Regions from separate parts of the Bradyrhizobium sp. USDA3516 genome, predicted to be linked through region 2. Evidence: predicted binding sites of a transcription regulator. Region 2 holds the regulator's gene; each other region holds the start of a gene.
The links. The regulator LexA, encoded in region 2, represses DNA repair genes until DNA is damaged. The targets are predictions, from matches to a motif close to TGTTCNNNNTGTGTTCNG.
Positions count from the first base shown of each region.

Region 1: the regulator LexA is predicted to act here: its motif matches at 7,671-7,688, upstream of AC24YW_RS11345 (ribonuclease T2 family protein).
Region 3: the regulator LexA is predicted to act here: its motif matches at 5,603-5,620, upstream of AC24YW_RS05365 (ImuA family protein).

Region 1 is NZ_JBYGYN010000003.1:239,365-249,077, reverse strand. Features, by position in the region: gene prmB (50S ribosomal protein L3 N(5)-glutamine methyltransferase) at 1-937, opposite strand, end outside; gene AC24YW_RS11380 (molybdenum cofactor biosynthesis protein MoaE) at 937-1,404, opposite strand; gene moaD (molybdopterin converting factor subunit 1) at 1,409-1,660, opposite strand; gene pgsA (CDP-diacylglycerol--glycerol-3-phosphate 3-phosphatidyltransferase) at 1,657-2,274, opposite strand; gene uvrC (excinuclease ABC subunit UvrC) at 2,372-4,432, opposite strand; gene AC24YW_RS11360 (outer membrane protein) at 4,680-5,303, shown strand; gene AC24YW_RS11355 (cold-shock protein) at 5,374-5,589, opposite strand; gene AC24YW_RS11350 (23S rRNA (adenine(2030)-N(6))-methyltransferase RlmJ) at 5,881-6,741, opposite strand; gene AC24YW_RS11345 (ribonuclease T2 family protein) at 6,931-7,623, opposite strand; gene AC24YW_RS11340 (hypothetical protein) at 7,747-8,208, opposite strand; gene AC24YW_RS11335 (hypothetical protein) at 8,393-8,692, shown strand; gene AC24YW_RS11330 (DUF3617 domain-containing protein) at 8,738-9,268, shown strand; gene AC24YW_RS11325 (hypothetical protein) at 9,277-9,687, opposite strand.
Region 2 is NZ_JBYGYN010000006.1:278,657-288,369, forward strand. Features, by position in the region: gene AC24YW_RS20740 (ComEC/Rec2 family competence protein) at 1-1,198, shown strand, start outside; gene AC24YW_RS20745 (GAF domain-containing protein) at 1,205-2,146, opposite strand; gene AC24YW_RS20750 (hypothetical protein) at 2,351-2,785, opposite strand; gene lexA (transcriptional repressor LexA) at 3,184-3,885, opposite strand; gene AC24YW_RS20760 (molybdopterin molybdotransferase MoeA) at 4,061-5,269, opposite strand; gene AC24YW_RS20765 (hypothetical protein) at 5,489-5,692, opposite strand; gene AC24YW_RS20770 (HAD family hydrolase) at 5,850-6,473, opposite strand; gene AC24YW_RS20775 (alpha-hydroxy acid oxidase) at 6,502-7,635, opposite strand; gene AC24YW_RS20780 (S41 family peptidase) at 7,937-9,274, shown strand; gene AC24YW_RS20785 (bifunctional diguanylate cyclase/phosphodiesterase) at 9,362-9,713, opposite strand, start outside.
Region 3 is NZ_JBYGYN010000001.1:1,116,309-1,126,021, forward strand. Features, by position in the region: gene AC24YW_RS05355 (error-prone DNA polymerase) at 1-3,261, opposite strand, end outside; gene AC24YW_RS05360 (Y-family DNA polymerase) at 3,258-4,853, opposite strand; gene AC24YW_RS05365 (ImuA family protein) at 4,750-5,538, opposite strand; gene AC24YW_RS05370 (putative DNA modification/repair radical SAM protein) at 5,700-6,935, shown strand; gene AC24YW_RS05375 (UdgX family uracil-DNA binding protein) at 6,935-8,377, shown strand; gene AC24YW_RS05380 (inorganic phosphate transporter) at 8,495-9,713, shown strand, end outside.

The DNA.
Region 1 (9,713 bases), on a different contig from region 2:
TCCAGAACACCTCGCCCTCGGAATCTTCGGTGTCCAGCCAGAGCAGCGGCAGTTCCGGAAAGGCCTCGTCGACCAGCTCGCGGCCGCGGCCGATCTCGCAGATCAGCCCGCCATCCGGCGTCAGGTGATCGGGCGCATCGCGCAGGATCCGGCGCACCACGTCGAGACCGTCGGCGCCGCCATCGAAGGCGAGCTTCGGCTCGGCCCGGCACTCCGGCGGCAATGCCGCCATGCCCTCGGCGTCGACATAGGGCGGGTTGGTGATGATCAGGTCGTATCTGTTGCCGCCGAGCGGGGCGAACAGATCGCCGCGATGGAGGCTGATGCGGTCCTCCAGCCCGTATTCGCCGACATTGCGCGCAGCCACCTCGAGCGCGCCCTTGGAGATGTCGACGGCGTCGACATTGGCGTTCGGGAAATGATGCGCGGCGAGGATCGCGAGGCATCCCGAGCCCGTGCAGAGATCGAGCACGCGCTCGACCGCCGTCGGGTCGTCGATCAGCGATCCGGCCTCGCCGTCGCCGCCGAAATGCGAATCCAGGAGCTCGCCGATGAAGGAGCGCGGAACGATGACGCGCTCGTCGACATAGAACGCCAGGCCGCGCATGTAGATCTTGTTGACGAGATAGGCGGCCGGTTTGCGCGTCGTGACGCGCTGATGGATGAGATCGAGGAGGGTCTTGCCTTCCGCGGCGGTGACGCGCGCGTTGGCAAAGATCTCGAACTGGTCGGGCGTGAGATGCAGCGCCTCGCAGACCAGGAACGCGGCTTCAGAGACGGGGTCGGTCGTGCCGTGGGCAAAGGCGAGCTTGGCCTCGACGAAGCGGCTCACCGCGTAGCGGACGAAGTCGAGCAGCGTGAGAAGCTCGCCGGGTCCCACCTTCGCGAGGTCAGGCGCGGCGCGGCCGCGCGCGGTCTTTTTCGTTGGCTTAGCCATCAGGATTTGGTCCAGCGTGCGACGGCTTCGTCGTCACGGGCATGGGCCTCGACCCAGCCGGTGCCGGTGGCGCTCTCTTCCTTCTTCCAGAACGGCGCGCTGGTCTTGAGATAGTCCATCAGGAACTCGGCCGCCTGGAACGCCGCCTGTCGGTGCTGCGAGGCGGTCACCACCAGCACGATGTTCTGGCCCGGCATGAAGCGGCCGACGCGGTGGATCACCGTGATGCCGTTGAGCGGCCAGCGCGAGACGGCCTCGTCGGCGTGGCGCCTGATCTCTTCCTCCGCCATGCCGGGATAATGTTCGAGCGTCAGCGCGGCGACGTTGGCGCTGTCCGCGTCGGCGCGGCAGATGCCGGAAAATGTCACCACAGCGCCGATATCGGTCCGGCTGCTCGTCAGCACCGAGATCTCGCGCGCGACGTCGAAATCGTCTTCCTGGATACGGATGGTGACGGGGCAGGTCATGAGGCTAGCCGCCGGTCATGGGCGGGAAGAACGCGATCTCGCGGGCGCCTGCGATTGTCGCGTCCTGCTTGACGTGAGCGCGGTCGATCGCGGCGCGGATCACCTTCGGCTTCTCGAACGCGTACGCATAGGCTTCGCTTTGGCCGGAGAGCCAGGCGATCAGCTCCTCGACGGTGCGTACGCTCGCGGGAGGCTCGATCGTCTCTTCGGCCTTGCCGACGCGCTCGCGTACCCAGGCGAAATACTTCACCTTCATCCCTCGTCCTCCTTGATGAGGTGATGGATGCCGGCGCGGAAATAGTCGTAGCCGGTGTACATGGTGAGGATCGCCGAAGCCCACAGCAGTGCGAGCCCAATCATCGAGACCACCGGCACCACCTGATCGCCGGCTGGGCCGGCGATCAGGAAGCCGATCGCAACCAGCTGGACCGTGGTTTTCCACTTCGCAAGCTTGGTCACGGGCACGCTGACGCGGAGCGCAGCCAGATATTCGCGCAGGCCCGAGACCAGGATTTCGCGGCACAGGATCACGATGGCGGCCCATAGCGACCAGCCGTGAATGATGCCATCCGCGGCCAGCATCAACAGACAGGAGGCGACCAGCAGCTTGTCGGCGATCGGATCGAGCATGCGGCCGAACGCCGATTGCTGATTCCAGATCCGCGCGTAATAGCCGTCAAGGTAGTCGGTCACCGCGGCGCCGATGAAGATGGCGACCGCGAGCCAGCGCAGCCAGAGCGGCTGATCCAGAATCGACTGTGCATAGATGCATCCGACCACGACCGGGATCGCGGCGATCCGGCCATAGGTCAGGATGTTGGGGAGGGACATCGCGCGGCTGGTGGTCCCTCGTGTCGTGGCGATGTTCATCCGTCCTACCAATACCGCTGCTGCCTGAACGTCAACCGTCCCGCACCCCAAATGAGGTGCGGACACGACGATCATATGACTGCGGTCCCCCTTTAGTTCATCCCGGCTGGGGATGGAAATACTCGAAAATCCTGCGGGCACTCTCGGCGCTCACCCCCGGAACCTTGCCGAGATCGGCGATCGAGGCCCGTTCGATCTCCTTCAGAGTTCCGAAATGGTGCAGCAAGGCACGTTTGCGTGACGGGCCGATGCCCGGAATCTCCTGCAAGCCGGCCTCGCGAATGTCTTTCTTGCGCAGCTTGCGGTGTGAGCCGATGACGAAGCGGTGGGCTTCGTCGCGCAGGCGCTGAATGAAATAGAGCACGGGATCGCGCGGCTCCAGCTTGATCGCCTCGCGCTCCGGCATGAACAGGGTTTCGCGGCCGGCATCCCGGTCCGGTCCCTTGGCGACCGACATCAGCGACACCTGGGCCAGGCCGAGATTGGCGAATATCTCGCGCACCGCGTTGAGCTGGCCGCGGCCGCCGTCGATGATCACGAGGTCGGGCCATTGCGGGAAATCGTCGTCCTTGGCCTTGCTGGCGGCGTCCTCGGGCGGATTGATCAGGCGCTTGAAGCGGCGCTCCAGCACCTCGCGCATCATGGCGAAGTCGTCGCCGGGCGTGATGCCTTCCGACTTGATGTTGAACTTGCGGTACTGGTTCTTCACGAAGCCATCGGGGCCGGCGACGATCATGGCGCCGACCGCATTGGTGCCCTGGATGTGGCTGTTGTCGTAGACCTCGATGCGCTTGGGCACGTGCGGCAGGCTCAGCGTCGCGGCCATGGCCTCGAGCAGCCGGCCTTGCGTCGCGGTGTCCGCGAGCTTGCGGCCGAGCGCCTCGCGCGCATTGGTCAGCGCGTGGGTGACCAGCTCCTTCTTCTCGCCGCGCTTGGGCGCGGTGACCTCGACCTTGTGGCCGGCCTTGATCGACAGCGCATTGGCGAGCAGCTCGCTCTCCTCGATCTCGTGCGAGAGCAGGATGTTCTTCGGCGGAGGCTTGTCGTCGTAGAACTGGGCGAGGAAGGAGCCGAGCACCTCCTCCGGGGTGAAGCTCTTCTCCGCGCGTGGAAAATAGGCGCGGTTGCCCCAGTTCTGTCCGGTGCGGAAGAAGAACACCTCGACGCAGGAGAAGCCGCCCTCCTGGTGGATGGCGAACACGTCGGCTTCCTCGACCGTGCGCGGATTGATGCCCTGCTGCGACTGGATCGCCGACAGCGCGGCGAGGCGGTCGCGGTACAGTGCGGCGCGCTCGAATTCGAGCTCGTTTGAGGCCTTCTCCATCTCGCCGGCGAGCTCCTGCTTCACCGCCTGGCTCTTGCCGGAGAGGAAGTCGCTCGCCTCGCGCACCAGCGTCGAATAGCCGCCGAAATCGATCTCGCGGGTGCAGGGTCCGGCGCAGCGGCGGATCTGGTGGAGCAGGCAGGGCCGGGTGCGGCTCTCGAAGAAGGAATCGGTGCAGGAGCGGATCAGGAACGCGCGCTGCAGCGCCGTGATGGTGCGGTTGACCGCGCCGGCGGAGGCAAACGGGCCGAAATAGCGCCCGGGCCGGGTCTGCGCACCGCGATGTTTCAGGATCTGCGGCGCCCAATGATCGCCGGTGATCAGGATGTAGGGGAACGATTTGTCGTCGCGAAGCTGCACGTTGAAGCGCGGCCGCAGCTGCTTGATGAGGTTGGCTTCCAGCAGCAGCGCCTCGGTCTCGGTCGTGGTCGAGACGATCTCGACGGTGACGGTGGCCGCGATCATGCGCAGGATGCGGGCCGGCAGCGGCGCGCTCTGGCGCGCATAACTGGACAGGCGCTTTTTGACGTTCTTGGCCTTGCCGACATAGAGCACGTCGGCATTCGCATTGAGCATGCGGTAGACGCCGGGTGAGGTGGGCGCGAGGCGGACCGCGCGCTCGATCGCCTCGTGACCGGTCGCGAGCGGGCCTTCGCCGACAGCGCCGCTCTCTTCCAGGATGTCCGGCAGCAGGGCGTCGTCCTCGTCATCGCCCCCTGCCGCGGCGGGATCGACGTCCGGCGCGGCCAGCCGCTCGGGCGGCGTGTCGCTCGCAGCAGCCGGCGGCGACTTGCGCGCGCGGTCGTCCGGATTGTCGGGGGAATCGTGAACCATGGGGCGAATTTAGGCGCTGGGGGTGCCGATTTGAAGTTCCGGCCGTGCGGCACGCACAGATGGCGGCCAGTTCCCGGTAACGCTTCCTTAAGTCTGTTAAGCGGGCGGTAACCCGGCTTAACAGGCCTTTAACTTAAAACTCTCGATAAATCCTACGCGAAAAGTTCTTGGTTCCGTAACCATGCGGTTTTGCTCGCGCGGCGGCGCGGGCATCGCTCGGGTTGCGACGATTGCGTTGGAGTGAGTGATGAAGAGGCTCGTTGTGGGCGCAGCCGCGTTGGTTGCAGCCGGCTGGTCAGCTTCGGCAGAGGCCGCCGATCTCAATTACGGGCAGCGGGCGCCCTACACCGTCAATCAGCCGCTCAATGCCTATAGCTGGGCGGGTCCCTATCTCGGCGGCAACATCGGCTATGAATGGGGCTCGGTCGACAACAACCCCACCAAGCCGTCCGGCTTCGTCGGCGGGGTGCAGGCCGGCTACAATTTCCAGAACGGCCCGTGGGTGTTCGGCGTCGAGGGCGACATTCAGGCCGCCGGCGCCGACGACACCTTTGCGCCGTGGAAATTCTCCAATCCGTGGTTCGGCACCCTGCGTGGCCGCGCCGGCTATGCGTTCAACAACGTGCTGTTCTACGGCACCGCCGGTCTCGCCTTCGGCGAGCTGCGGGCGCAGACCTTCGGCTGGTCGGAGTCGCACACCAGTGCCGGCTGGACCATCGGCGCCGGTGCGGAAGTCGGCCTCGCGCCGAACTGGAGCGCCAAGCTCGAATATCTCTACATCGATCTGTCGACCAGCCAGTTCGCAATTACGGGCGTGTCAAACGGCTATAGCGCCAACGTTGTGCGCGCAGGCGTGAATTACCGCTTCTGACATCCAAAGAAGAAAATACCGGACCAGCCTCCCGGCCGCTCGCGGCCGGGATTTTTTTGCGCCAGGCGCGCTAGGAGAGGATCACCAGATTGACCGCCTTCGGTCCCTTCCCCTTCTTGTCCGGTTCGACTTCGAAAGTAATACGCTGTCCTTCGGCAAGGTCCTTCAGTCCCGCCCGCTCCACAGCGGTGATGTGAACGAAGACATCGCGACCGCCGTCGTCAGGCTTGATGAAGCCGTAGCCGCGCTCGCCGTTGAAGAACTTGACCGTTCCCGTCATGGCCATCGGGAAACTCCCCCTCATTGCTCCTCCGTCGCGACGCAGACTCACGTCGCGACATGACCGGGCCTTACGGAGCCCGGGAGCTGGCCATCCTTGGACGGACCTATTGGTCCGGCGGGATCTTTCTTAGGGCCTTCACTCCGCCGCAACCATTCGCGGAAGCGGAACGTAAAGCCAGTCACGGAAATAGCATAATACGGTTCTTTGCAGATTGACTACCGGTCCTGCATATTTTTCCCAAGAATGCCGGAGTGTTACGGCTTGGCATTACGGCTTGGCGTCAAGGCCTTGGCGTCAAGGCTTGGGCACCTCCAGTCGGAATCTGGCAGCCCCGCCCTGGCCGAGCGGTATTTCCAGCTCCGGCAGAATGGTCTTGAGCTCGCCGTGCAGCGTGTAGGGCGGGTTGACGATCAGGAGTCCGGTGGAGGTGAGGGCGGCGCTGTCGGCTTGCGGCGCGACGCTGAATTCGAGGCGCAGGCATTTTCCAGGCGGCTTTGCTGCAGCTGCGAGCCGCGCCACGGTTTGCGCCAGCGTGTCGGTGGCGCGCCGGTTCTTGGCGGGATACCAGATTACGTAGATACCGGTCGGCCATTTCGCGAACGCCGCCGAGAAGGCTTCGCCCAGCCGCTCGAACTCGTCCTTTGCCTCGAAGGGCGGATCGATCAGCACGAGGCCACGCCGCTCCTTCGGCGGCACGAAGGCCGGCAGCGCCACCCAGCCGTCAAGATCGACCACGCGGGCCTGCTCGTCGCGGCGCAGCGCATCGATCAGCGCTTTCCGGGCCTTCGGCTCGAGCTCGCAGGCGACGAGCCGGTCCTGCGGCCTGAGCAGGCCGCGCGCGATCAACGGCGAACCCGGATAGACCTTGAGCTCCGCCTTCGGATTGAAGGCGCGGACGATGTCGAGATAAGGCTTCGTCAGCGCCGCGCTCTCGTTCGACAGACGGGACTGCAGCAGCCGCGCGATGCCGGTCAGCCATTCGCCGCCCCGGCGCGCCTCGTCGCTGTCGAGATCGTAGAGGCCGGCGCCGGCATGGGTGTCGATGACGCGGAACGCTGCCGGCTTGTCCTGCAGGTAAGTGAGGATGCGCGCCAGCACGATGTGCTTGATGACATCGGCGAAGCTGCCGGCGTGGAAGGCGTGGCGGTAGTTCATGGCAAGAGCACTACGCCACGTGAAGGCTTGAGCAAAGAGCGACGATCACGCGTCCCGGACGCGGTGCAGCGTGTAACGCTGCGCCGCTGAGCCGGGACCCAGCTCTTCTTGCGTGATGGGCCCCGGATCAGCAGTGCACTACGCCGCGTCGCGGCGCATTGCACTGCGTCCGGGGAACGATATCTTGGCCTACCCGCCCCGGATCGGCGGCATGGTCACCTGGTCGCGGCGGCAGGCGCGGCGCTCGATCTCGTCGCAGGCGCGGAATTGCAGGTCCTTGCTGAGGCAGATGCGGACCTCGGACAGCCGTGTCCGGTTGCAGGTGACCGAGACGGCGGCACTGCTGAGACCTGGATTGGCCTTGATGAAGGCCTCCTCGACCTCCGCCGGCGCGACGGTCTTGGCCTGCGACAGATCGAGATATTCGGCCGGAATCTTGATCGCGGCACGCGCCTTGCGGATCATCTCGAAATAGCCGCGGCCCTCCAGCCCGGAGCAGGTGCCGTGCTTGTCCCACTCGTTGAAGATCAGGCCCGGCGCCGGCATCAAATCGAGCATCGAGGAGACGATGTTGCGGTTCAGCCGCGGCGCCGGGCGCTGGCAATACTCCGGAAAGCCGTTCTCGTATTGCGGCCACAGCCCATGCACCACGAAGGCGTAGGGCCGTCCGCCGCATTGCATCTGGGACCGGCCGCCCCGTTCGGCGGCTTCCTCGCAGAACGAGGGCGACCATGACAGCGCCAGCACGTAGAAATCGAACTCGCCGGGTGCGTTCTGCCGCCTGTCCTGCGCCTTCGCACCGCCGGCCAGGCTGGCCAACCCCGCAGCGAGAGTGAGCGAGATCATCAAACGGGACAACGAACGCAATCTGAAGTGAAACATGGCGACGCCCTTCAACTAGACTGTGCATACACAGCCTAGCAGGGGATGGGAACATTTCAAGAACAAAATTGCGGTGGCAGTCATCGGGCTGGCTGATCAGCCCGAATCAGCCGCTGGTGGGAATCAGGGCCTGGCGGCGCGGCAGGCCGGATTGTAGGCCCAGTTGCGATCCACCCCGACGACGCACCATTCGACGCCATTGCCGTAGGCGGCAAAGCCGCCATCCTCGATGATCGAGAAATGCACCTTGCGCGCCTTGCCGTCATTGAGCATGGCCTCGCCGCTGCAATAGCGGCGCGGAATGTTGTCGGACTGCCAGGGCCGGAACGCGGTCTCGCGAACGGCGGAGAAGCCGGTGATCTGCAACGAGGAATTCCAGAACGTGGACTCCTTCTCGGCGAACTCGTGCACGATCCTCGGCAGAGCCCAGTCGCAAGGGGCGACGGCGCCGTCATAGCGCGGCCCGCTCAGCCAGAAATTCAGCTCCAGCGGATTGGCAGCTTTTGCCTCGCCAAGCGAGAGTGCCCCGAACATGAGGCCGAGCATGGCGGCAAAGCGGAGCGATTTCGGGAAGGGGGCGGGCATGGTCAATCCGGACAGTTCAGGTCTTGCGAAGGTCGGACGGTGCCGCGAAGGTTGGGGGAGGTCAAGTGCAGCGCGGCAACACTTCGCCAGGACTTGACCAGGATGTCGCGGCCAACAGGGGTTCGGTTCTTTTCACGCCGGTCCCGGCACCGTAAACTGCCGCCAGCCAATTGGAGTGACGGTAATGCGAATCATTGCGGCCGCGGGTTTTCTCGCCAGCCTGGTTGTCTCGGGTCTGATGGCGAGCCAGTCGGCGCACGCCGATTTCGTGCCGCCGTTCAAGGGCAATGACACCGGCGGCATCATCGCCTATTCGATGGCGGCACAAGTCGATGCGCGTCAGGTCGCGGTCGATCATTGCGCCCGCTACGGCAAGGTCGCGAAATTCCTGGGCGTGCAGGGCTATGAGGGCGGCTATATCTCGTTCTCCTGCCGCTGGGTGCCCTATGGCGCCGCCGACCGGCCGATCCGCACGCTGTACTGAGGCGTTGTCGCAAGGCCGCACCTCTCTCAGCCGGGAGCTTCTCTCATGACGCGCAAACCCGCTTTGCTCGGCTCGATGCTTTGCCTCGCCTTGTCGGCAGGCAGCGCCGGCGCCGACGAACTGCCGCTGCGCAAGGCCGGTCTTTGGGAGATGAAGCTGGTCACATCAGGCTCGCCCGTGCCCGAAATGACCATGCAGCACTGCACCGACGAGACCGTCGACAAGGAGATGAGCAACAACGTCTCCCCGATGGCCAAGCAGATCTGCGCCAAGCAGGAGATCAAGAAGACCGCGACCGGCTATGTCAGCGATTCCGAGTGCAGCGTCGCCGGCGTCAGCACGACCTCGCATGCCGAGATCACCGGCGATTTCAACTCGGCCTACACGGTGAAGACCACTTCACACGCAAAAGGCGGCGTTGCCGGCGCGGCGGGGCGCGACAGCACCACGACGCTGCAAGCCAAGTGGCTGGGGGCCTGCAAGCCGGATCAGAAGCCCGGCGACATCGTCATGCCCGGCGGCTTCAAGATGAACACGCGCGACATGGACAAGCTGAAGGCGCTGCTGCCGAAATAGGTGGGGTGCTATTTTAACACCTGCGCCAGCGGACCGTCCTTGGCAGCCAAGGCTGACCAGCCCGGCTGACTCCCGGCTTCCAATCTCGCGAAATAGTCATCGCGCAGCAGGATTTTGGCGGCGACAGGGCCGCCGGCTCCATCCCACGTGACGGCGAATTCGTGGGTCGAGCCGGGAGGGGCGAAGCGAGAGCTTTCGTTGACGAACGACGCCGCATTGGCGAACGGCAGGTTCGCCGGGTCGTGCCACTCAGGCTCAATCGGGGTTGGGCAGCGATTGTAGAGCCAGACGTCGCTACAGATCTTCCGGTTTCGATCGAGCATGTAGGCGTAGGCCACCTTGCCATCATCCTCGATGATGACTGCGCTCTCATCGAATGGTGAGACGAACTTAGCGACGAATCCATCCGTGCCACTCATTCTTCAACTCCGCAGGATTGCCGCGC
Region 2 (9,713 bases):
ATCGTTCTTCATGACGGCGGTGGTGCTGATCGCCGTGATGGTCGACCGCCGCGCCATCACCTTCCGCACGCTGGCGGTGGCGGCGCTGATCGTGCTCGCGGTCGCGCCGGAGGCATTGGTGCATCCGAGCTTCCAAATGTCGTTTGCGGCAACGCTTGGGCTGGTGGCCCTGGTACAGATCGGCATGCCGAACCTGCTCGCCTCGCCCGATCATTCCGCGACGGCGCGGATCGCGCTGTGGGGCGGCCGCGAGATCGCGATGCTGTTCCTGGCCTCGCTGATCGCGGGGCTCGCGACCACGCCATACGCCGCCTTCCACTTCCATCGCGTGACCCCATACGGCGTGCTCGCCAACCTCGGCGCCATGCCGGTGGTCTCGGCGCTTGTGATGCCGGCCGGGCTGCTCGGACTGCTCGCGGCGCCCTTCGGGCTCGACGGCGTGTTCTGGTGGTTGATGGGAATCGGCATCGAGTGGATGGTCCTGGTCGCGCGCTGGGTGGCGGCCCTGCCGGGCGCGGTCGGCCGCATTCCTGCCTTCGGGATCGCGCCGCTGGTCGCGGCGAGCCTCGGGCTCATTGTTATGGGCCTGTTGCGCACGCCCTTGCGCTGGTCCGGCGCCCTCGTGCTGCTGGCAGCGATCCTCTGGGGACTGTCGGTGCGGCAGCCCGACATCCTGATTGCCGGGGATGGTGCGAGCGTCGCGGTCCGGGGCGGGGATGGGCGCCTGCATGTGATCCGCGCCGGCAAGGACAGCTTCCTGCTGAAAGAGTGGTTGGCTGCCGATGCCGATCCGCGCGATGCCGGCAACGCCTCATTGGCGAGCGGGGTGTCGTGCGACGAGTCCGGCTGCGTGGCGCCGCTCGCGGACGGACGGCTCATCGCGCTAGCGACGCGCATCGACGCGCTGGCCGATGATTGCAGCCGCGCCGCGCTGGTGGTGACGGCGCGGCCGGCGCCGTCCGATTGCGCGGCGATGGTGGTCGATCGGGCCCGTCTTGCCAGTCAGGGCGCACTGGCTCTGACGCGCAGCGGAGAGGGGTTTTCGGTGCAGGTGGTGAGGGCGAGGGGAGCAAGCCGTCCCTGGCTGCCGGCCGGCGCCGGCGAGGGGGATTTCGACGGCAGCCTCGTGCCGAAGGCGGCCGTACCCCGCAACCGGGACGCAACGCCATCGGAGGCCGACTTGCAGGCCGACGATTGACGCGGATCACAAATACCAGGCCAGCACCGCGTCAAGCCTTCCGTTGCCGATGACCGGCAGGGCCACCATTCGGCTCAGCCCGGCTGCGCGGGCTTCGGAGCCGGCGATCGAGCCGTCACTGGTGAGATCGTCGTTGAGCGCGGGCATGCCGACGGCCCAGGCGCCGCCGATGCTGCCTTCCCCCTTGGCGATGGACTGCGCCGCATAGCGTGCGGCGAGGTCGGTCTGCGCGCTGCAATCGCCGGCGCGAAAGACCAGCGCCGAACGGGCCTCGTTCGGGACCCAGATCTCGAAGCGTCGCGCAATCGGCGTTGCCTGCGCGGAGAGGAATGTCAGAACCCAGGTCTGGTCGGTGCCGGTTCGGTAGGGCACGCCGACGCCGAGATTGATCCCGACCTTGGCGGCGTCCTCCCAGCGCAGGAAGCTCTTGGCGTCGTGCAGGTCCTTGATGATCAGCGGCAGGCCCGCCTTCCAGGTGCGTCCGGGCAGGCCGAAGCCGCGCGGAAATCTGGTGTGGCGGGAGTTGAATTCGAACATGTCCGCCGTGCCGTAATAGCCATCGACGAGCCCCATCTCGTGCGAGAGATCAGGATCGTTGTGCCAGAGCTCGATCGCGCCGACATGCGCCTCGTCGTCGCCGCAGAACAGCACCAGCACGGCTTGCAGGAATTCGCCCGCGAACACCGGCACCGCCACGCCGCAGGTGAGGCCGGCCGCAGCGGCCTGATCGGTCCGCTTGAAATAGGAGTTGGCGAATTTCGTGAGGATGACGGGGTGACCACAGGCCCAGGCCTTGCCTGGAAGTCCCTCGTCGTATCCGAAGTGCAGCTCTTCGCTGACGGCCTTGAACGCGGACAGCCCTTCACCGTAGAGGCCGCCGCCGAATTCCAGCCGCATGCGCGTCCGGTCGGGTATCCAGAGTTCAACGACGCGAATAAAGGTCTTCATCGAGCGTGTCCGCCGCCTCGAACCACGACAGCATCGGTCATTTGGCTGCGGAGCGGACGTTCAAAATTCAGGCAGGACGGCCCAAACTTCGTGCGGCGACGGGCTTACCGATCGAATGTCCTGAAACACAAACCCACCGGGCTCGCCGGCCTCGGCCGGCGACGGCAATTTCAATCCCGGGCTCGGCCTTTCGGCCGATGGGCGTCAGCCGATCGGCAGGCGCGTGATCGTGGGCCGCGTGTCGGCGATGATCTGCGGCTTGTGCTCGCGCTCGGGGGCTGGCTGCGTCACCGGCAATTGCAGCACGGTCGCGCGCTGGCCTTCGACGAGCTGCGTCACCAGCACGTACTTGCCGTCGGGGAATTCGATCGCGTCATGATGGCGATCGGGAATGTGCGGGTCGATCTTGCCGAACTTGCCGACGCGGGAGTTCACGGTGCGCGTCCAGATCCAGCGGTTGTCGTAGCGGACGTTGTCGGCGAAAGCGAGCTCCGTCCCCGGCAGCAGACAGACCGCGACGGAGAGATCGGCTTCGGAAGCGAAACCGCGCGTCGAGGTGCCGCGGAAGGTTGTCGTGACGATCGTCTCGCCGACCTCGGCGGGGCGCGTCGCGACGGCATGCAGGCTGTAGTCACACATCGGGTGCTCCTCATGCTGGAATAGCGACCCGCGTCTCTTTCGAGGCGCAGGCCTCTATCAGAGTGGAAGCCTGCAACGCTCTGCTCGGTTATGGGCAAATCTGCGGCTCGCGTCCGCAGCGCGCGATCACATTATCTTTCCCGGATTCAATAGGAACAAACCTCGCGTCCTTGCATTCGGCCGGAGCTATCGGCACGGCCGGCACGACTCTGCCGGCGAAGCAGAAATGGCTGCGGGCCTGCATGGGCGGATGTCGCGCGGCGGATGTCGCGCGGGAAGAGGGCCGGACAGTCGGCGCAGAACCAGAGAAACCGTCCGGCCGGAGCGAACAAGCATCCGCTCCGATGCTGGATCGACGATGCCGATCGAAGCGCGCGAGGCGCTTGAGACTTCCCGTATCAGTACTTCCGGTAAAGCCCGATCAGCTTGCCCTGTATCTTCACGCGGTTCGGCGGAAGAATGCGGACCTCGTAGGCGGCATTGGCGGGCTCGAGCGCGATCGAGGCGCCGCGGCGGCGGAAGCGCTTGAGCGTGGCCTCCTCGTCGTCGATCAATGCCACCACGATGTCGCCGGTATTGGCAGTCTCGTTGCGCTGGATCAGCGCCATGTCGCCGTCGAGGATGCCGGCCTCGACCATCGAATCGCCGCGCACTTCGAGCGCGTAGTGCTCGCCCGAGCCGAGCATGTCCGGCGGTACGCTGATGGTGTGGCTGCGGGTCTGCAGCGCCTCGATCGGCGTGCCGGCGGCGATGCGGCCCATCACGGGCACCGCGACCGGACGCTCGCCCTCGTCCGCGGGCGGGCTGGAGCTCGCGCGCACCTTGCCGAGATTGCCCTCGATGACGCTCGGGGTGAAGCCGCGGCGATTGCCGGCGGCGGCCTGGAGCTCGGGCAGCTTGATCACCTCGATGGCACGGGCACGGTTGGGCAGGCGGCGAATGAAGCCGCGCTCCTCGAGCGCAGTGATCAGGCGATGGATGCCTGATTTCGAGCGCAGGTCGAGCGCATCCTTCATCTCGTCGAAGGACGGCGGCACGCCGCTTTCCTTCAGACGCTCGCTGATGAACCGCAGAAGCTCGTATTGTTTGCGCGTCAACATCTCGACCAAAGTCCCCCGGTTGATGTCGTTCGATTCCGACACGATGAAGTCGGCACTAGGCCGCTACATCCTCGAAACAAATCATGAACGGACACTATATGTTCGATATGTGTTCCGCAACTGCTTAATTTACGGTGAACGCGGCCAAGCTCGCGGAATGCGTGTGGCTCGCAGCTCAGGCCGGGAGCCGCAGCACCTCGCAAGGCGTGCCGGCCTCGGCCTTGGGGGCGAACGGAGCCCGCACGAGAAGTACCTGTGCCGCAGCGAGATTCGCAAGCAGGGAGGAGTCCTGATGGCTGACGGGAAGGGCGACGCGCGTGCCGTCGTCGCGCACCTCCAGCCGCGCACGCAGATAGTCCTCGCGCTGGTCGTTGGCGGCGACATCGCGGCCCAGCACGGCGCGCTCGCGCTGATGATGAATCGCTGAACGGCCCGCGAGAGCGCGAATCAAGGGCACCATGAACAGGAAGGCGCAGACATATGACGACACGGGATTGCCGGGCAGGCCGATCACGCGCATCGGGCCGAGCCTCCCGTGCATCATCGGCTTGCCGGGCCGGATCGCGATCTTCCAGAACGCCATCGCGATGCCTTCGCCCTTGAGCGCCTGCTGGACCAGATCGTGGTCACCGACCGAGGCGCCGCCGGTCGTGATCAGGATGTCGGCGCCGCCCTCGCGCGCGCGGCGGATGCCGGCGGAGGTCGCCTCCAGCGTATCGGCGGCAATTCCGAGGTCGATGGTCTCGGCGCCCTCGCTGCGGGCGAGCGCGTGCAGGGCATAGCCGTTGGAATAGACGATCTGGCCGGGACCAGGCGCGGTGCCCGGCATCACGAGCTCGTCGCCGGTGGCGAGGATCGCGACCCTCGGGCGGCGGACGACGGCGAGATGTGGATGGTTCATTCCGGCGGCGAGGGCGAGATCGCGCTCGGTGAGACGGATTCCCTTGCGCAGCAGCACGTCGCCTTCACGGAAGTCGATGCCTGCAGCGCGGATGTGCCGGCCGAAAATGGCGGCTTCCTTGATCGTGACATGCTTGCCGTCGGCAGCCGTGTCCTCCTGGATCACGACGGCATCGGCGCCGTCGGGAACGACGCCGCCGGTGAAGATCCGCACGGCTTCGCCGGGGCCGACGCGTCCCGCGAACGGCCGACCCGCCGCCACCTCGCCGACGACGGTCAGCCTGGAATCGATCGTCGCGTCGGCCGCGCGCACGGCATAGCCGTCCATCGCCGACATCGCCTCCGGTGGCTGCGTCCGCCGCGCCGCGATGTCGCCGGCGAGCACACGATGATAGGCCTCGTCGAGCGAAACCTTCTCTTCAGCCAGCGGCTCTGCGCCGGCCAGCACCGCGGCGAGCGCGTCAGAAACCGGCATCAGGGCCACGGGCGAACTCCTGCTGAGCACATCAGTCAATGGGCGGCGAGAGTTCTAGCCGAGTGCAGCCGTGAGGCAAAGCAGCACGGGGGATGATCTATCCTGCGTGATCGCGGGGTGGAGGAGGTCAGCTCAACTCCGCCGCGGCATGATGAGAAAGGCGAGATAGACCGGAACTAGGATCGCCATGGCCAGGACGACAATGACGAGCGCCACGGCCAGCATCGGTCAACGCTCCGTCGGATCGCCGGGACTGAAATCCGCGACGTCGGGCGGCTTGGGACCCTGATCCTTGTCGGGCAGCGGATCGGCCTGGGATTTCAGGTCGGCGGCCTTGCTGATCAGCTTGGCGGAGAGGTCAGAATCGGAGGTGGTTCTGGCGAATTCGAGCAGGAGAGAAGCCTGCTTGGTGAGATAGGTCTTGCCCAGCACGTCGATCAGTCCAATGTAGAAGTCCCCAACGGACTCATGAGTCCGAAAGGTGGTATTCCGTTCCCGGAACTCTGTATAAAAATGCACAAAGGGAGCGGGTTCCACATTTTCGGCAAATTTTGTTCCGGGAGTGATCGCGCTCCGGGCTGTCCGCGGCTCAGATGCCCAGCGCCTTCAATGCGTTCCCGACATCGAGCGGCGAGGTGACATGCACGGCGGTCAAGCCGCGCGCCCGTGCTCCCTCGATGTTCTCGGCGAGGTCATCGAAGAATACGATGCGCTCGGCCGGCACGCCGATCGCCGCGACGACATGGTCGAAGGCCTCGGCATCCGGCTTGCGCAGGCCGATGCTGGAGGACAGATAGAGCTCGCGGAAATGGCCGAGCAGATCGGCATATTCCTTTGAGAAATAGTCGACGTGCGGCCGATTGGTGTTGGAGAAGGCGTAGAGCGGCATCTGCTTCGCCGCGCGCGGCAGCAGCTCGGCGATATCAGGCATCTCGCCGGCGAAGATCGCGTTCCAGCCTTCCAGGAATTGCGCATCCGAGATGCCGATCCCGAGCGAGGACCGCAGCGAGGCGAAATAGTCCGCATCGCTGATCTTGCCCATCTCGTGCAACCGGTAGGCCTCGTCACGCACATAGCGCGCGATGATGGCCTCGGGCTGGCAGCCGGCATGTCCCGCCCAGCAGGCGATCGCCTTGGAAAAGTCGATGTCGAGCACCACGCGCCCGAGGTCGAACAGCAGCGCATCCGCGCTGCCGGGAGAGAGCGATGTCATTGCGTCCTTTTCACGTCAGTGTGGCGCGTCAGTAACGATAGGGCTCGTGATCGAACAGCGGGAACGCGCTGAACACGCTGGGCGCGTTGGTGGCGGTCGCCGGATGTAGGCAGGATTTGTCGATCTCGGCGAATGAGGTGGCGCCCAGAAGGCCGAGGCAGCGCAGCACCTCGTCTTCGAGCAACTCCAGCATCCGCGCGACGCCGGCTTCGCCGGCTGCCGCCAGCGCCCAGCATTGCAGCCGGCCGATGCCGACGAGGTCGGCGCCCGCCGCGATCGCCTTGACGATGTCGGTGCCGCGGCAAAAGCCGCCGTCGACCATGATCTTGGCGCGGCCCTTCACGGCGTCGACGATCTCCGGCAGCACGTGCATGGCGCCGCGGCCGTGGTCGAGCTGGCGTCCGCCATGGTTGGAGACGTAGATCCACTCGACGCCGTGATCGAGCGCGATCTGCGCATCCTCGGCGGTGGCGATGCCCTTGAGGATCAGCGGAATTTTGAAGCTGTCCTTGATCATCTTCACGGTCCGCCACTCCAGGCCCTTCTGGAAATCGCCGCCAGTGGCGCGCAGGCGGCTCTCGCGAACGTAGCGCTTGGCGATGTCACGTTCACGACGGCTGTAATGGGCGGTGTCGACGGTCAGGCAGAAGGCGGCGTAAGCGTTCTTCTCGGCCCGGCTGACGACGTCGGCGACGAAGGTATCGTCGCCGCGGACATAGAGCTGATAGAGACGCAAGGCATCGGGGGCAGCCTCGGCGGTCGCCTCGAGGCCGGGCTCGGACACCGAGCTCAGCATGTGCGCCGCGCCGAACCTGCCTGCAGCGCGCGCGACGCTCGCCGCGCCATCCGGATCGAAGATCTCGAGTGCGCCGACGGGAGCCAGCACCACCGGCAGGCGCAGCTTGCGGCCGAACTGCTCGACGCTGCCATCGACCCTGCGCACGTCGCGCAGCACGCGTGGGCGGAAGGCGATCTCGTCGAGCGCCATGCGGTTGCGCCGCATCGTGGTCTCGGTCTCGGCGGCGCCGACGATGTAGTCCCAGGCATTCTGGTTGAGGTTGACGCGCGCCTTCCGGATGAACTCGTGCAGGTTCTGGAACGGCTCGTCGCTGGCGCCGAGCTCGACGTTCCGTTCCTGCCGGATGCGGGGCGCTTCATTCATTGTTGTCCTCCCGAGAATTTGAAGTCTTGTCGCCATCGCCTATCGCGTCCGGCCCTCCAAAACCATCCTAAAATCGCATAGCTGCGAGGCGTCGGGGCCCGACCAGTGTCGTGTTGCTTCGAAACAGTTTCGGAACGTTGCCAAAAGTTTAGGCCAAGGCGAAGGGATTTCTTCGATGTATCCGCCGGCGTGGCATCCCGGCCTTGAAGAAACCGGAATGGTATTGTGAGAGGTGGGCTGGATCGCCATTTGCATGGCGTCTGCCGGCCTCAAGAGAAACGCCAAGCAAAAGGGCACCTTCATGCGGAAAACCCTGCTGTTCCCCCTGGGCGCGCTCACGGGAGCGTGCCTGACCCTTTTGATCGCCAGCCCGCAGGGCGGCGTATGGGCGGCGCGGGCGGCAGTGAGCGCGGATGATGCCTATGCCCAGCTCAATCTGTTCGGCGCCGTATTCGAGCGGGTCAAGGCCAGCTATGTCGAGAAGCCGGACAATGCCAAGCTGATCGAGGGCGCGATCACCGGCATGGTGACTTCGCTCGACCCGCATTCGCGCTATATGAACGCCAAGTCCTGGACCGAGATGCAGGAGACCACCTCCGGCGAGTTCGGCGGGCTCGGCATCGAGGTCACGATGGAGGATGGCCTCGTCAAGGTCGTCTCGCCGATCGACGACACGCCGGCTTCGAAGGCCGGCATCATGTCCGGCGACCTCATCGGCAAGATCGACGGCGAGGCCGTGCAGGGCATGACGCTCGAGCAGGCAGTGAACAAGATGAAGGGCCCGGTCGACACCAAGACCAAGCTCACCATCATCCGCAAGGGCGCGGATGCGCCGCTCGACGTTACGATCACGCGCGAGATCATCCATGTGCGCCCGGTGCGCTTCCACGTCGAGAACGGCGACATCGGCTATATCCGCATCACCTCGTTCAACGAGCAGACCACCGACGGCCTGAAGAAGGCGATCGCCTCGGTCTCCAGGCAGGTCCCGCCGGAGAAGCTTGCCGGCTACGTGGTCGATCTGCGCAACAATCCGGGCGGCCTGCTCGACCAGGCCGTGTCGGTGTCGAGCGCCTTCCTGCAGCGCGGCGAGGTCGTTTCGACCCGCGGCCGCAGTCCGGAAGAAACCCAGCGCTTCACTGCCCATGGCGGCGACCTCACCAAGGGCAAGCCGATCGTGGTGCTGATCAACGGCGGTTCGGCCTCGGCCTCGGAGATCGTTGCCGGTGCGCTGCACGACCATAAGCGCGCGACGTTGATCGGCACGCGATCGTTCGGCAAGGGCTCGGTGCAGACCATCATTCCGCTCGGCTCGAGCAACGGCGCGCTGGCGCTGACCACGGCGCGCTACTACACGCCGTCGGGCCGCTCGATCCAGGCCCAGGGCATCGCGCCCGACATCGAGATCCTCCAGGACGTGCCGCCCGAGCTGAAGGGCCGGATGGACACAATGGCGGAATCCCAAATGCGCGGACATCTGTCGGCCGGCGAGGGCGGCGAGCAGACCGGATCGCAATCCTACGTCCCGCCGGAAGCGAAGGACGACAAGGCCCTGCATGCGGCGTTCGATTTTCTCCGCGGCGCGCCTGCGAACGAGGTCGCCGCCAAGTCTGCGACGAAGGCTGCAGTGCCGAATTAGACCTCACGACGCCGGATACTGGATCGCCCGGAAGCGGATGACCGCTTCCGGGCGGTTTCGTTTGCGGCGCCGTTTCGGGGATCCGACCTAACCGACCTCGCGGCGGCGGCTCTCGCTGCCTTCGCGCCGGGCGAGCCGGCTGCGGTGCAGCGCGAACAGCTCCAGCATCTTGTCGGCGGGCTTGGCGGCGCTGAACAGATAGCCCTGCATCTCGGAGCAGCCGAGCGTGCGGAGCAGGCGCTGCTGCTCCTCGGTCTCGACGCCCTCGGCCGTCGTGGTCATGCGGCGGGCCGCGGCCAGGTTGACGACGGCCTGAACGATGCTGGCGGAGCCGTCGGGGCGGGCGATGTCCTCGACGAAGCAGCGGTCGATCTTGATCTTGTCGAACGGGAAGCGGTGCAGATAGCTCAGCGACGAGTAGCCGGTGCCGAAATCGTCG
Region 3 (9,713 bases), on a different contig from region 2:
CTTCTCCGGGCTGCTCTGGATGTAGCCTTCGACCAGGATGAGGCGCGCGCCCATCACCTCTTTCCGGTACTGCTCCATGATCTTGGGCCAGACCACGACATTGGCGATGCCGGTTTCGTCCTCCAGCGTCATGAACACGACGCCGCTGGCGCTGCCCGGCCGCTGTCGCACCAGGACCACGCCGGCGCAGCGGACGCGGCGCCGCTCGTTCTCATGGCTGATCTCCTTGCAGGCGACGATACGCTCGCGCGTCAACATCTCGCGCAGGAATTCCATCGGATGTCCCTTCAGCGACAGGCGGATGGTCTGGTAATCGGCAACCACCTGCTCTGCGCGCGGCATCACCGGCAGCGGCTTTGCGCCTTCGTCCGGCTGCTCGCGCGCGGTCGCCGCCTCGAACAGCGGTAGCGGCACGTCGTCGGGCAGCCGCCGCACCTGCCACAGCGCTTCGCGGCGGTCGAGCCCGAGCGAGCGGAACGCATCGGCATCCGCCAACAGGATCAGCGCGCGTTTGGGCAGGCCGGTGTCGCGGGCGAAATCCTCCAGCGAGGTGAAGGGACGACGGTTGCGCGCGGCGACGATGCGGTCGGCCCAGTCCTCTCTCTTGTCATTCCGGGGCGATGCGTCAGCATCGAGCTCTGATGCGCAATTGCGCATCTGAGAATCCATTCCTCCAGGCAAATGCGGCCCAATGGATTCCGGGCTCGCGCCAAATGGCGCGCCCCGGAATGACAGCTGAGAGCGCTTCAGGCGCTCCTCGTCCTCGTCCAGCCAGTGGAATCCATCGATCTGGCGGAAGCCCAGCCGCACGGCGCAGTATTTGCCGCTCCCCTGCTCCAGCGTGTTCTGCGCAAAGCTGTAGGACACATCGATGTCGCGCACCTCGACGCCGTTCTTGCGGGCATCGCCGACGATCTGCGCCGGCGCATAAAAGCCCATCGGCTGCGAGTTCAACAACCCGCAGCAGAAGGCGTCGGGATGATAGTGCTTCAGCCACGACGAAATGTAGACCAGCTGTGCAAAGCTCGCGGCATGGCTCTCCGGAAAGCCGTAGGAGCCGAATCCCTTGATCTGGTCGAAGCAGCTTTTGGCGAAGTTGGGATCGTAGCCGCGGGCGACCATGTTGCCAATCAGCTTCTCCTCGTACTGGCCGATGGTGCCGACATTGCGGAAGGTCGCCATCGAGCGGCGCAGGCCGTTGGCTTCCTCGGAGGTGAAATGTGCGGCCTCGATCGCAATGCGCATCGCCTGCTCCTGGAACAGCGGGACACCAAGCGTCTTGTGCAGCACATTGTAAAGCTCGTCCTTGTCGCCGTGATCCGGTGACGGAGACGGATAGCTCACTTTTTCCAGGCCGTTCCGCCGCCGCAAATAAGGATGCACCATGTCGCCCTGGATCGGACCGGGGCGCACGATCGCGACTTCGATGACGAGATCGTAGAAGGTACGCGGCCTCAAGCGCGGCAGCATGTTCATCTGCGCGCGGCTCTCGACCTGGAACACGCCGAGCGATTCCCCGCGGCACAGCATGTCGTAGACCCTGGGGTCGTCCTGCGGGACGCTCGCCAGCACAAAACGCTCGCCCTTGTGCTGGTCGATCAGATCGAAACATTTCCGGATGCAGGTCAGCATGCCCAGGGCGAGCACGTCGACCTTCATCATACGAAGCGCGTCGACGTCGTCCTTGTCCCATTCGATGAAGGTGCGGTCGTCCATCGCGGCATTGCCGATCGGCACATAGGTGTCGAGCCGGTCCTGGGTCAGCACATAGCCGCCGACATGCTGGGAGAGATGGCGCGGGAATTCGATCAGCTCGGTCGCAAGCTCGACCGCGAGGTTGATCATGGGATTGCCGGGATCGAGCCCGGCCTGCCGGACCTGCATGTCGTTGAGGCCTTTGCCCCAGCTGCCCCAGACGGTATCGGCGAGTGCGGCGGTGACGTCCTCGGTCAGGCCGAGCGCCTTGCCAACGTCGCGGATAGCGCTGCGCGGGCGATAATGGATGACGGTGGCGATGATCGCGGCGCGGTGTCGGCCGTAGCGGCGATAGACATATTGCATTACCTCCTCACGGCGCGAATGCTCGAAATCGACGTCGATGTCGGGCGGCTCCAGCCGCTCCTTGGAGATGAAGCGCTCGAACAAGAGGTCCACCTTGGTCGGGTCGACCGAGGTGATGCCGAGCACGTAGCACACGGCCGAGTTCGCCGCTGAGCCGCGGCCCTGGCACAAAATGTTCTGGCTGCGTGCGTAATGCACGATGTCGTGCACGGTGAGGAAGTAGTGCGCGTATTTCAGCTCGGCGATCAGCGCGAGCTCCTTGTTGAGCGTCGCGCGCAGCTTGTCCTCGATCTTGCCGCCGAAATATTTGTCGACGCCCGCCCAGGTCAGATCCTCCAGATGCCCTTGCGCAGTCTTGCCCGGCGGCACCGGCTCGTCGGGATATTGGTACTTGAGCTGATCGAGCGAGAACTCGATTACGTCCGCAAAGCGCATGGTCTGCGCGATCGCCTCGGGAAAATCGCGGAACAGCCGCGCCATTTCGCGCGGGGTCTTCAAGAAGCGCTCGGCATTGGCCTCTAACTTCCGCCCAATCGCCTCGATCGTGGTCTTTTCCCGGATGCAGGTCAGCACATCCTGAAGCGGACGGCGGCCGGGATCGTGATACAGCACCTCGTTGGTCGCGAGCAGCGGCACCTTGGCCTTTGCCGCGAGATCATCGAGCCGCGAGAGACGACGCCTGTCGTCGCCGCGATAGAGCAGGCTCGCCGCCAGCCACACGCCCTCGGCACGGCTCGCCTTCAGCTTTGCGAGGACATCCAGCGCCCGCGCCGGCTCGAAACGATGCGGCAGCGTCAACACCAGGAGTTGGCCTTCCGAGAATTCCAGGAGATCGGCGAGGGTGAGATGGCACTCGCCCTTCTCGATCCGCGTGATGTCGTCGCCGCGCTTGCCCCTTGTCAGGAGCTGGCACAGCCGGCCATAGGCCGCGCGATCACGCGGATAGACCAGGATGTCGGGCGTGCCGTCGCTGAAGACGATGCGCGCACCGATCAGCAGCTTAGGCTTGTGCAGCACTTTGTCATTGTCGAGCTCCTTGTAGGCCCGCACCACACCCGCGAGCGTGTTGTGATCGGCAATGCCGATCACCGGAATTCCTAAAGCGCTCGCCTGATGCACATAGGCGCGCGGATCCGAGCCGCCGCGCAGGAAAGAGAAATTGGTGGTGATGCCGATCTCGGCATAAGCGGGGCTGTTCATGCGAAAAGACCATGCACATACCAGCCGGGAGACGCCGGCTTGCCGTCACCATCGAACACCTCTCCCTCATAGAGACCGTCGCGAAAGATCCAGAAGCGCAGGCCTTCGGCATCCTCGATGCGGAAATAATCCCGTGTCAGCTGCTTGCCGTCCTGCCGCCACCATTCCATCGCGATGCGCTCGGGCCCTTCCACCCGCACCACCGCATGCAGCGCGCGCCGCCAGGTGAATTGATGCGGCGGGCCATCGGGCACGGTCGCGAACGGCACCTTGATCGGCTCCGGCTTGTCGAACAGCCGCAACGGACGCAGCGGCGGCTCGCTCGCGACGCGCGCCGGCCATTCGGCCTGCATGGCGGCAGCGAGATGATGCTGCGCCGATGCGGCCAGCACCGCGCTTTCGGGGATATGGGTATCCTGCGGCAGGTGCACGACGACACGCTTGCCGCCGATGCGCGCGGCGATGCGGTCGATCAGCGCGGCGAGCTCGTCATTGTCGTGGACATGGGCATCGAGATCGCGCTGCTCCTGCACCACGATCTCGGTGCGGCTGGCCGACAATCGCACCATGTCGAAGCCGAAGCCGGGATCGAGGGGATCGGCGAGTGCATCGAGCCGCTCGCGGAACAAGCGGTCGACCACGGCGCTTCGCGTTACCGGACGTCCGGTCTCGACCGTAATCATACGCACCACACCGTCGGTGCGGAAGAACGCCGCTTCAAGCCGCCGCGCGCCTTTGCCCTGCTTCTCCATGGACGCGATCAACGTGTCGGCCAGCCGCGACAGCGTCATCGCGATCATGGTGTCGGTCGCGATCGGCTCGGCAAAGCGTTTTTCCACGATATAGTCGGGCAGCGGTTTGCGCGGGCTGATCGGCGTATCGCCCTGCCCCAGCGCATGGGCGAGCAGCGTGGAGAAGCGCGCACCGAACCGCGCCGTGATCTCGGAGGCGCTGCGCGAGGCGACGTCGCCGATGGTCTTCAGCCCGGCGCGGCGCAGGCCGGTGGTGATGGCTTCACCCGCGCCGAGCGCGGAGACCGGAAACGACCTGATCGCTTCCGCCTCGCCGCCATCGGCCACGATGGAGCCGGCTACCTGCCGCGTCAGCGTGCGGGCGCAGATCGAGGTGCCCGCGATCGCCGCGCTGACGGCAAAGCCTTGGCGGCCCAATGCGCGGACCAATGTCCGCAACAATGTGGCCTCGCCGCCGAACAGATGCGCACAGCCGGTGATATCCAGGAACAGCCCGTGCGGCGGATCGAGCGCCACCAGCGGCGTGAAGCGGTCGCACCAATCGGCGATATCGCTGAGCGTCTTCGCATCGGCCACGGTATCGGCGTCGAACACACGCAAGTCCGGGCACATCGCCCGCGCATTGGCGAGCGGCTGGCCGATATACAGGCCGAGGCGCTCGGCGGCCTCGTCCAGCGCATGGATCACCAGCGCATTGTTGTCCTTGATGACGACGATATCGGGCTCAGGATTGGTTTTACCCAGCCCGGCGCTGCCAACGAACCGCTGGATCCTGTCGATGGGCAGGCGCGGCAGCCACAGGCTGAGGATACGTCGAGGGTTCACTGAACTGGCACTCATCACAATTCCATTCCATGATCCACCGGCCGCATGGGCCATGACGATTGCGCAAGAGCTCGGCATCGAACACCGGCGCGCCCCAGGCATTCCACACCGAGCCCGGCGGCGAATGCGCCGCACGCAGCATCCACCTGGTCTCCGCGGTCGAGGGCAGCGGCTGCGCGGCCATCCGCAGCAAGAGGCCGGTGACGCCCGAGCCTTGCGCGGCCAGCGTCAGCTTGCGGCTTGCTACCGGATCGAACTGCCTGGTCTCGCCCCAGAGCTCGAGCACGACGGCGCCGAGCGCATCGCAGGCAAGCGCGTCGGCCGAGGTGCGCAGCGCGCTCTCGACATTGGCGGCGCGCACCATCACCACACGGCGCGGATCGAGGCCGAGCTCGGATAGCCCGCTCATCGACAGCGCGCCGGTTTCGCGCTCCGAAAAATCCTGCCGCACCCACAATAGCGGCCGGCGTGCGCTCACGCGTCCCGCAAGGCCCATGACAAAGCCCGTCGCGGCCGCGCCCTGACGCCCTTCGCAAAACACCTCGTGGATCGCCGCGCGCGCGAGCCCGCCCTTCAGCGCGGCGTCGGCCGCGCCATGGCCGAGCGCGATGCGATCGTGCGGATGCACGACTTCCGCCGTCTCGATGCGCTCGATCTGGCTACGCAAGGTCGCAAGCGCGCTCATACGTGCGCCGCTCATGCTCGCCGCTCCTCAGAGGTGATTGCCGATGGCTCTCAAAAAGAGAACCAGCAGCTGGCTCATTTGTTCATGATATGTTCTAATATAAAGCTAACGGCGCCGACAGAGTCAATCGAATTGGCGCATCCAAAGATTCATGAGCGGAATCAAAGAGATCAAACATGGACGTACAACGCAAGCTGGAGATTCTGGCGGACGCCGCCAAATACGACGCATCCTGCGCCTCCAGCGGCACCGAGAAGCGGGATTCCAGCGACGGCAAGGGCATGGGCTCGACCGCGCCGGGCATGGGCATCTGCCATTCCTACGCGCCGGACGGACGCTGCATCTCGCTGCTCAAGGTGCTGCTGACCAACGCCTGCAATTACGATTGCCTCTATTGCGTCAACCGCGCCTCCTCGAACGTAGCCCGCGCCCGCTTCACCATCGACGAAGTGGTCAAGCTCACGCTCGACTTCTACCGGCGCAACTATATCGAGGGCCTGTTTCTCTCCTCCGGCATCATCCGCAGCCCCGACTACACCATGGAGCAAGTGGTGAGCGTCGCGCGAAAGCTGCGCGAGGAGCATCATTTCCGCGGCTACATCCATTTGAAGACCATTCCCGAGGCCGACGACGCGCTGATCGTGGAGGCCGGCAAATATGCCGACCGTCTTTCGATCAACATCGAGATGCCTGAGGAGACCAGTCTGCAGCAATTCGCGCCGGAGAAGGACGTGCGCGCGATCCGCCGCACCATGGGCCGGCTGCGGCTCAAGCTGGACGAGGCCGAGGAGAACCGCACAACGCAAACAAAGGCCAAGCCGCAGCGCTTTGCGCCGGCCGGCCAGAGCACGCAGATGATCGTCGGCGCAGATAGCGCCTCCGATCACACCATTCTCCACACCAGCGCCAATCTCTACGGCGCCTACCGCCTGCGGCGCGTCTATTACTCCGCGTTCAGCCCGATCCCTGATGCCAGCCGCGCCCTGCCCCTGCGGGCGCCGCCGCTGCTGCGCGAGCACCGGCTCTACCAGGCCGACTGGCTGATGCGGTTCTACGGCTTCGACGTCGGCGAGATCGTCGACGACAGTGCGATGCTGCCGCTCGACATCGATCCCAAGCTGGCCTGGGCGCTGCGCCACCGCGACCGCTTCCCGCTCGACGTCAACCGCGCCAGCCGCGAGGAGCTTTTGCGCGTGCCGGGCTTCGGCACCAGGACGGTCGAACGCATCCTCGCGACGCGGCGCACCACCACGATCCGCCTCGCCGATCTCGCGCGGCTGCATGTGCCCCGCAACAAGGCGCTGCCGTTCATCGTCCTCAGCGATCACCGTCCCTCACCGCATCGTCTCGATGCAGCCGGGCTGATCGAACGGTTCAAGCCCAAGGCAACGCAACTGGGATTTGGCTTCTGATGCAGTACATCATGCTCGACACCGAAACCGACTTCGACGGCTGGCGCAAGGCCGCGCGCAGCCTCGTGCTCCATCACGTGCCGCCCGGCGACGTCACCTGGACCGTACAGGGCCGCGAAGCCGAGCTGTTCGCACCGTCCTTGCCGTCTCCGATCCTCGAGGTGAACGACGGTACCTTCAACGTACCAGGCAAATTCGTCGAGCTCGCCAAGGCGGCGATCCTGCATCGCGATGACGAACGCTTTGCGATCCTCTTTCGCCTGCTGTTCCGGCTGAAGGACAATCACGATCTCCTCGAGGTTGCGACCGACCCCGATGTCGCGCTTGTCACGGCCATGGCGAAAGCGGTCTATCGCGACGAGCACAAGATGCATGCCTTCGTGCGCTTCCGCGAGATCGGCCGGGAACGCCAGGCGCACTACGTCGCCTGGTTCGAGCCGGAGCATCACGTCGTCGAGCTCGCCGCGCCGTTCTTCGCCAAGCGCTTCGCCGACATGCCCTGGTCGATCCTGACGCCGGACCTCTGCGCGCATTGGGACGGCCATGCGCTCTCCTTCACGCCGGGCGTCAGCAAGAGCGAGGCGCCGGGCGAAGACCGGCTGGAGGAAACCTGGCGGCGCTACTATGCCAGCATCTTCAATCCGGCCCGGCTCAAGGTGAAGGCGATGCAGGCCGAGATGCCGAAGAAATATTGGAGGAACCTGCCCGAGGCTTCGATCATTAAGCCCTTGATCGAGGACGCCGAGCGCATGACCGGCGCCATGATCGCCAATGCCGCAACCGATCCGCACAAGCCTCAGAAGCGGCCGGAGGCTCCGATGAAACGCAAGCCAGCTGCCGACGATCTCGAAGCGCTCCGCGAGGAGGCCGCGCATTGCCGCGCCTGCCATCTCTACAAGGACGCGACACAGACCGTGTTCGGCGAAGGGCCTGAGAATGCCAACATCATGCTGGTCGGCGAGCAGCCCGGCGACAAGGAAGACCTCGCCGGCCATCCCTTCGTCGGCCCGGCCGGGCAAATGCTCGATCGCGCGCTGGAGGAGGCCGGCGTCGACCGCAAGAAGGTCTATGTCACCAACGCGGTGAAGCATTTCAAATTCGTGCCGCGCGGAAAGATCCGCCTGCACCAGAAGCCGAACACACCCGAGATCCGGGCGTGCCGGCAGTGGTATGAGCGGGAAGTTTCGACAATCCAGCCGGAACTCATCGTGGCGATGGGCGCCACCGCCGCACAAAGCGTGTTCGGCAAGATCACTCCCATCGGCAAGAACCGCGGCCGGTTGATCGATCTTCCCGACGGGCGCAAAGCGCTCGTGACGGTGCATCCGTCCTATCTGCTGCGGCTGCCGGATCCCGAAGCCAAGGTGCTGGAGTATCGACGCTTTGTCGATGATCTGAAGATCGCTGCCGGCCTGCAGAAGAAGGCCGCACGGGCCGCCTGAGCACTGGCAGGACATCGACATACTGGCAGGCAAGGCGCTTTCGCGCCTTGGTTGTCATGCAGCCTTCAAATCCATCGCGGACAATGCCCTCGACCGAAAGTTAAGGGGCGTCCCGACATGACAGACGTTGCATTCGACCGCGCAGTAGCAGATCCCGCACCGATCCAGCCGGCCTCACGGCCGAATCTCGACAAGGGCTTCAACCCGCTGACGATGATCCTGTTCTTCGGCGTGCTCGCCGGGGGCCTGCTGTTCGTCGCCTACAGCATCTATGTCGACGTCAATGCCACCGGCGCGCGGGTGACGACCTATCTGCCCTACATCCTCCTCTTCATCGCGCTCCTGATCGCGCTCGGCTTCGAATTCGTCAACGGCTTCCATGACACCGCCAATGCGGTGGCGACGGTGATCTACACCCATTCGCTGCCGGCCGAGGTCGCGGTGATGTGGTCGGGCTTCTTCAACTTCCTCGGCGTGCTCTTGTCCTCCGGCGCGGTCGCCTTCGGCATCGTCTCGCTACTGCCGGTCGAACTGATCCTCCAGGTGGGTTCCAGCGCCGGCTTCGCCATGGTGTTCGCGCTGTTGATCGCCGCGATTCTGTGGAACCTCGGCACCTGGTTCTTCGGCCTGCCCGCCTCTTCCTCGCACACGCTGATCGGATCGATCATCGGCGTCGGCGTCGCCAACGCCGTCATGCGCGGCCGCGACGGCACCTCGGGCGTGGACTGGACCAAGGCGACCGAGATCGGCTACGCGCTGCTGCTGTCGCCCCTGTTCGGCTTCATCTGTGCCGCCACGCTGTTGCTCCTGCTCAAGTTCATCGTGCGCAACCCGGCGCTCTATTCCGCGCCGGAAGGCAACAAGCCGCCGCCGCTGTGGATCCGTGGCATCTTGATCGCGACCTGCACCGGCGTCAGCTTCGCACACGGCTCGAACGACGGCCAGAAGGGCATGGGCCTGATCATGCTGATCCTGATCGGCACCGTGCCGACGGCCTATGCGCTCAACCGCGCGCTGCCGGAATCGCAGGTCGTCCAGTTCCAGAAGACCTCCGATGCCGCCGCCAAGGTGATCTCGGCCAAGGGCGCCGGCCACAGCATCATCGGCGATCCCCGCCCCGCCGTGACGCAGTACATCACGCTGCGCCACATCAACGAGGGCACCTATCCCTCGCTCGCCGTGCTGGTGAAGGAGGTCGGTGATCAGGTCGCCAAATACGGCACGCTGAACAAGCTGCCTGCGGAAGCCGTCGGCAACACCCGCAACGACATGTACATGACCTCGGAAGCGATCCGCTTCCTGATGAAGGATAAGGAGAACGATCTCAACAAAGAGG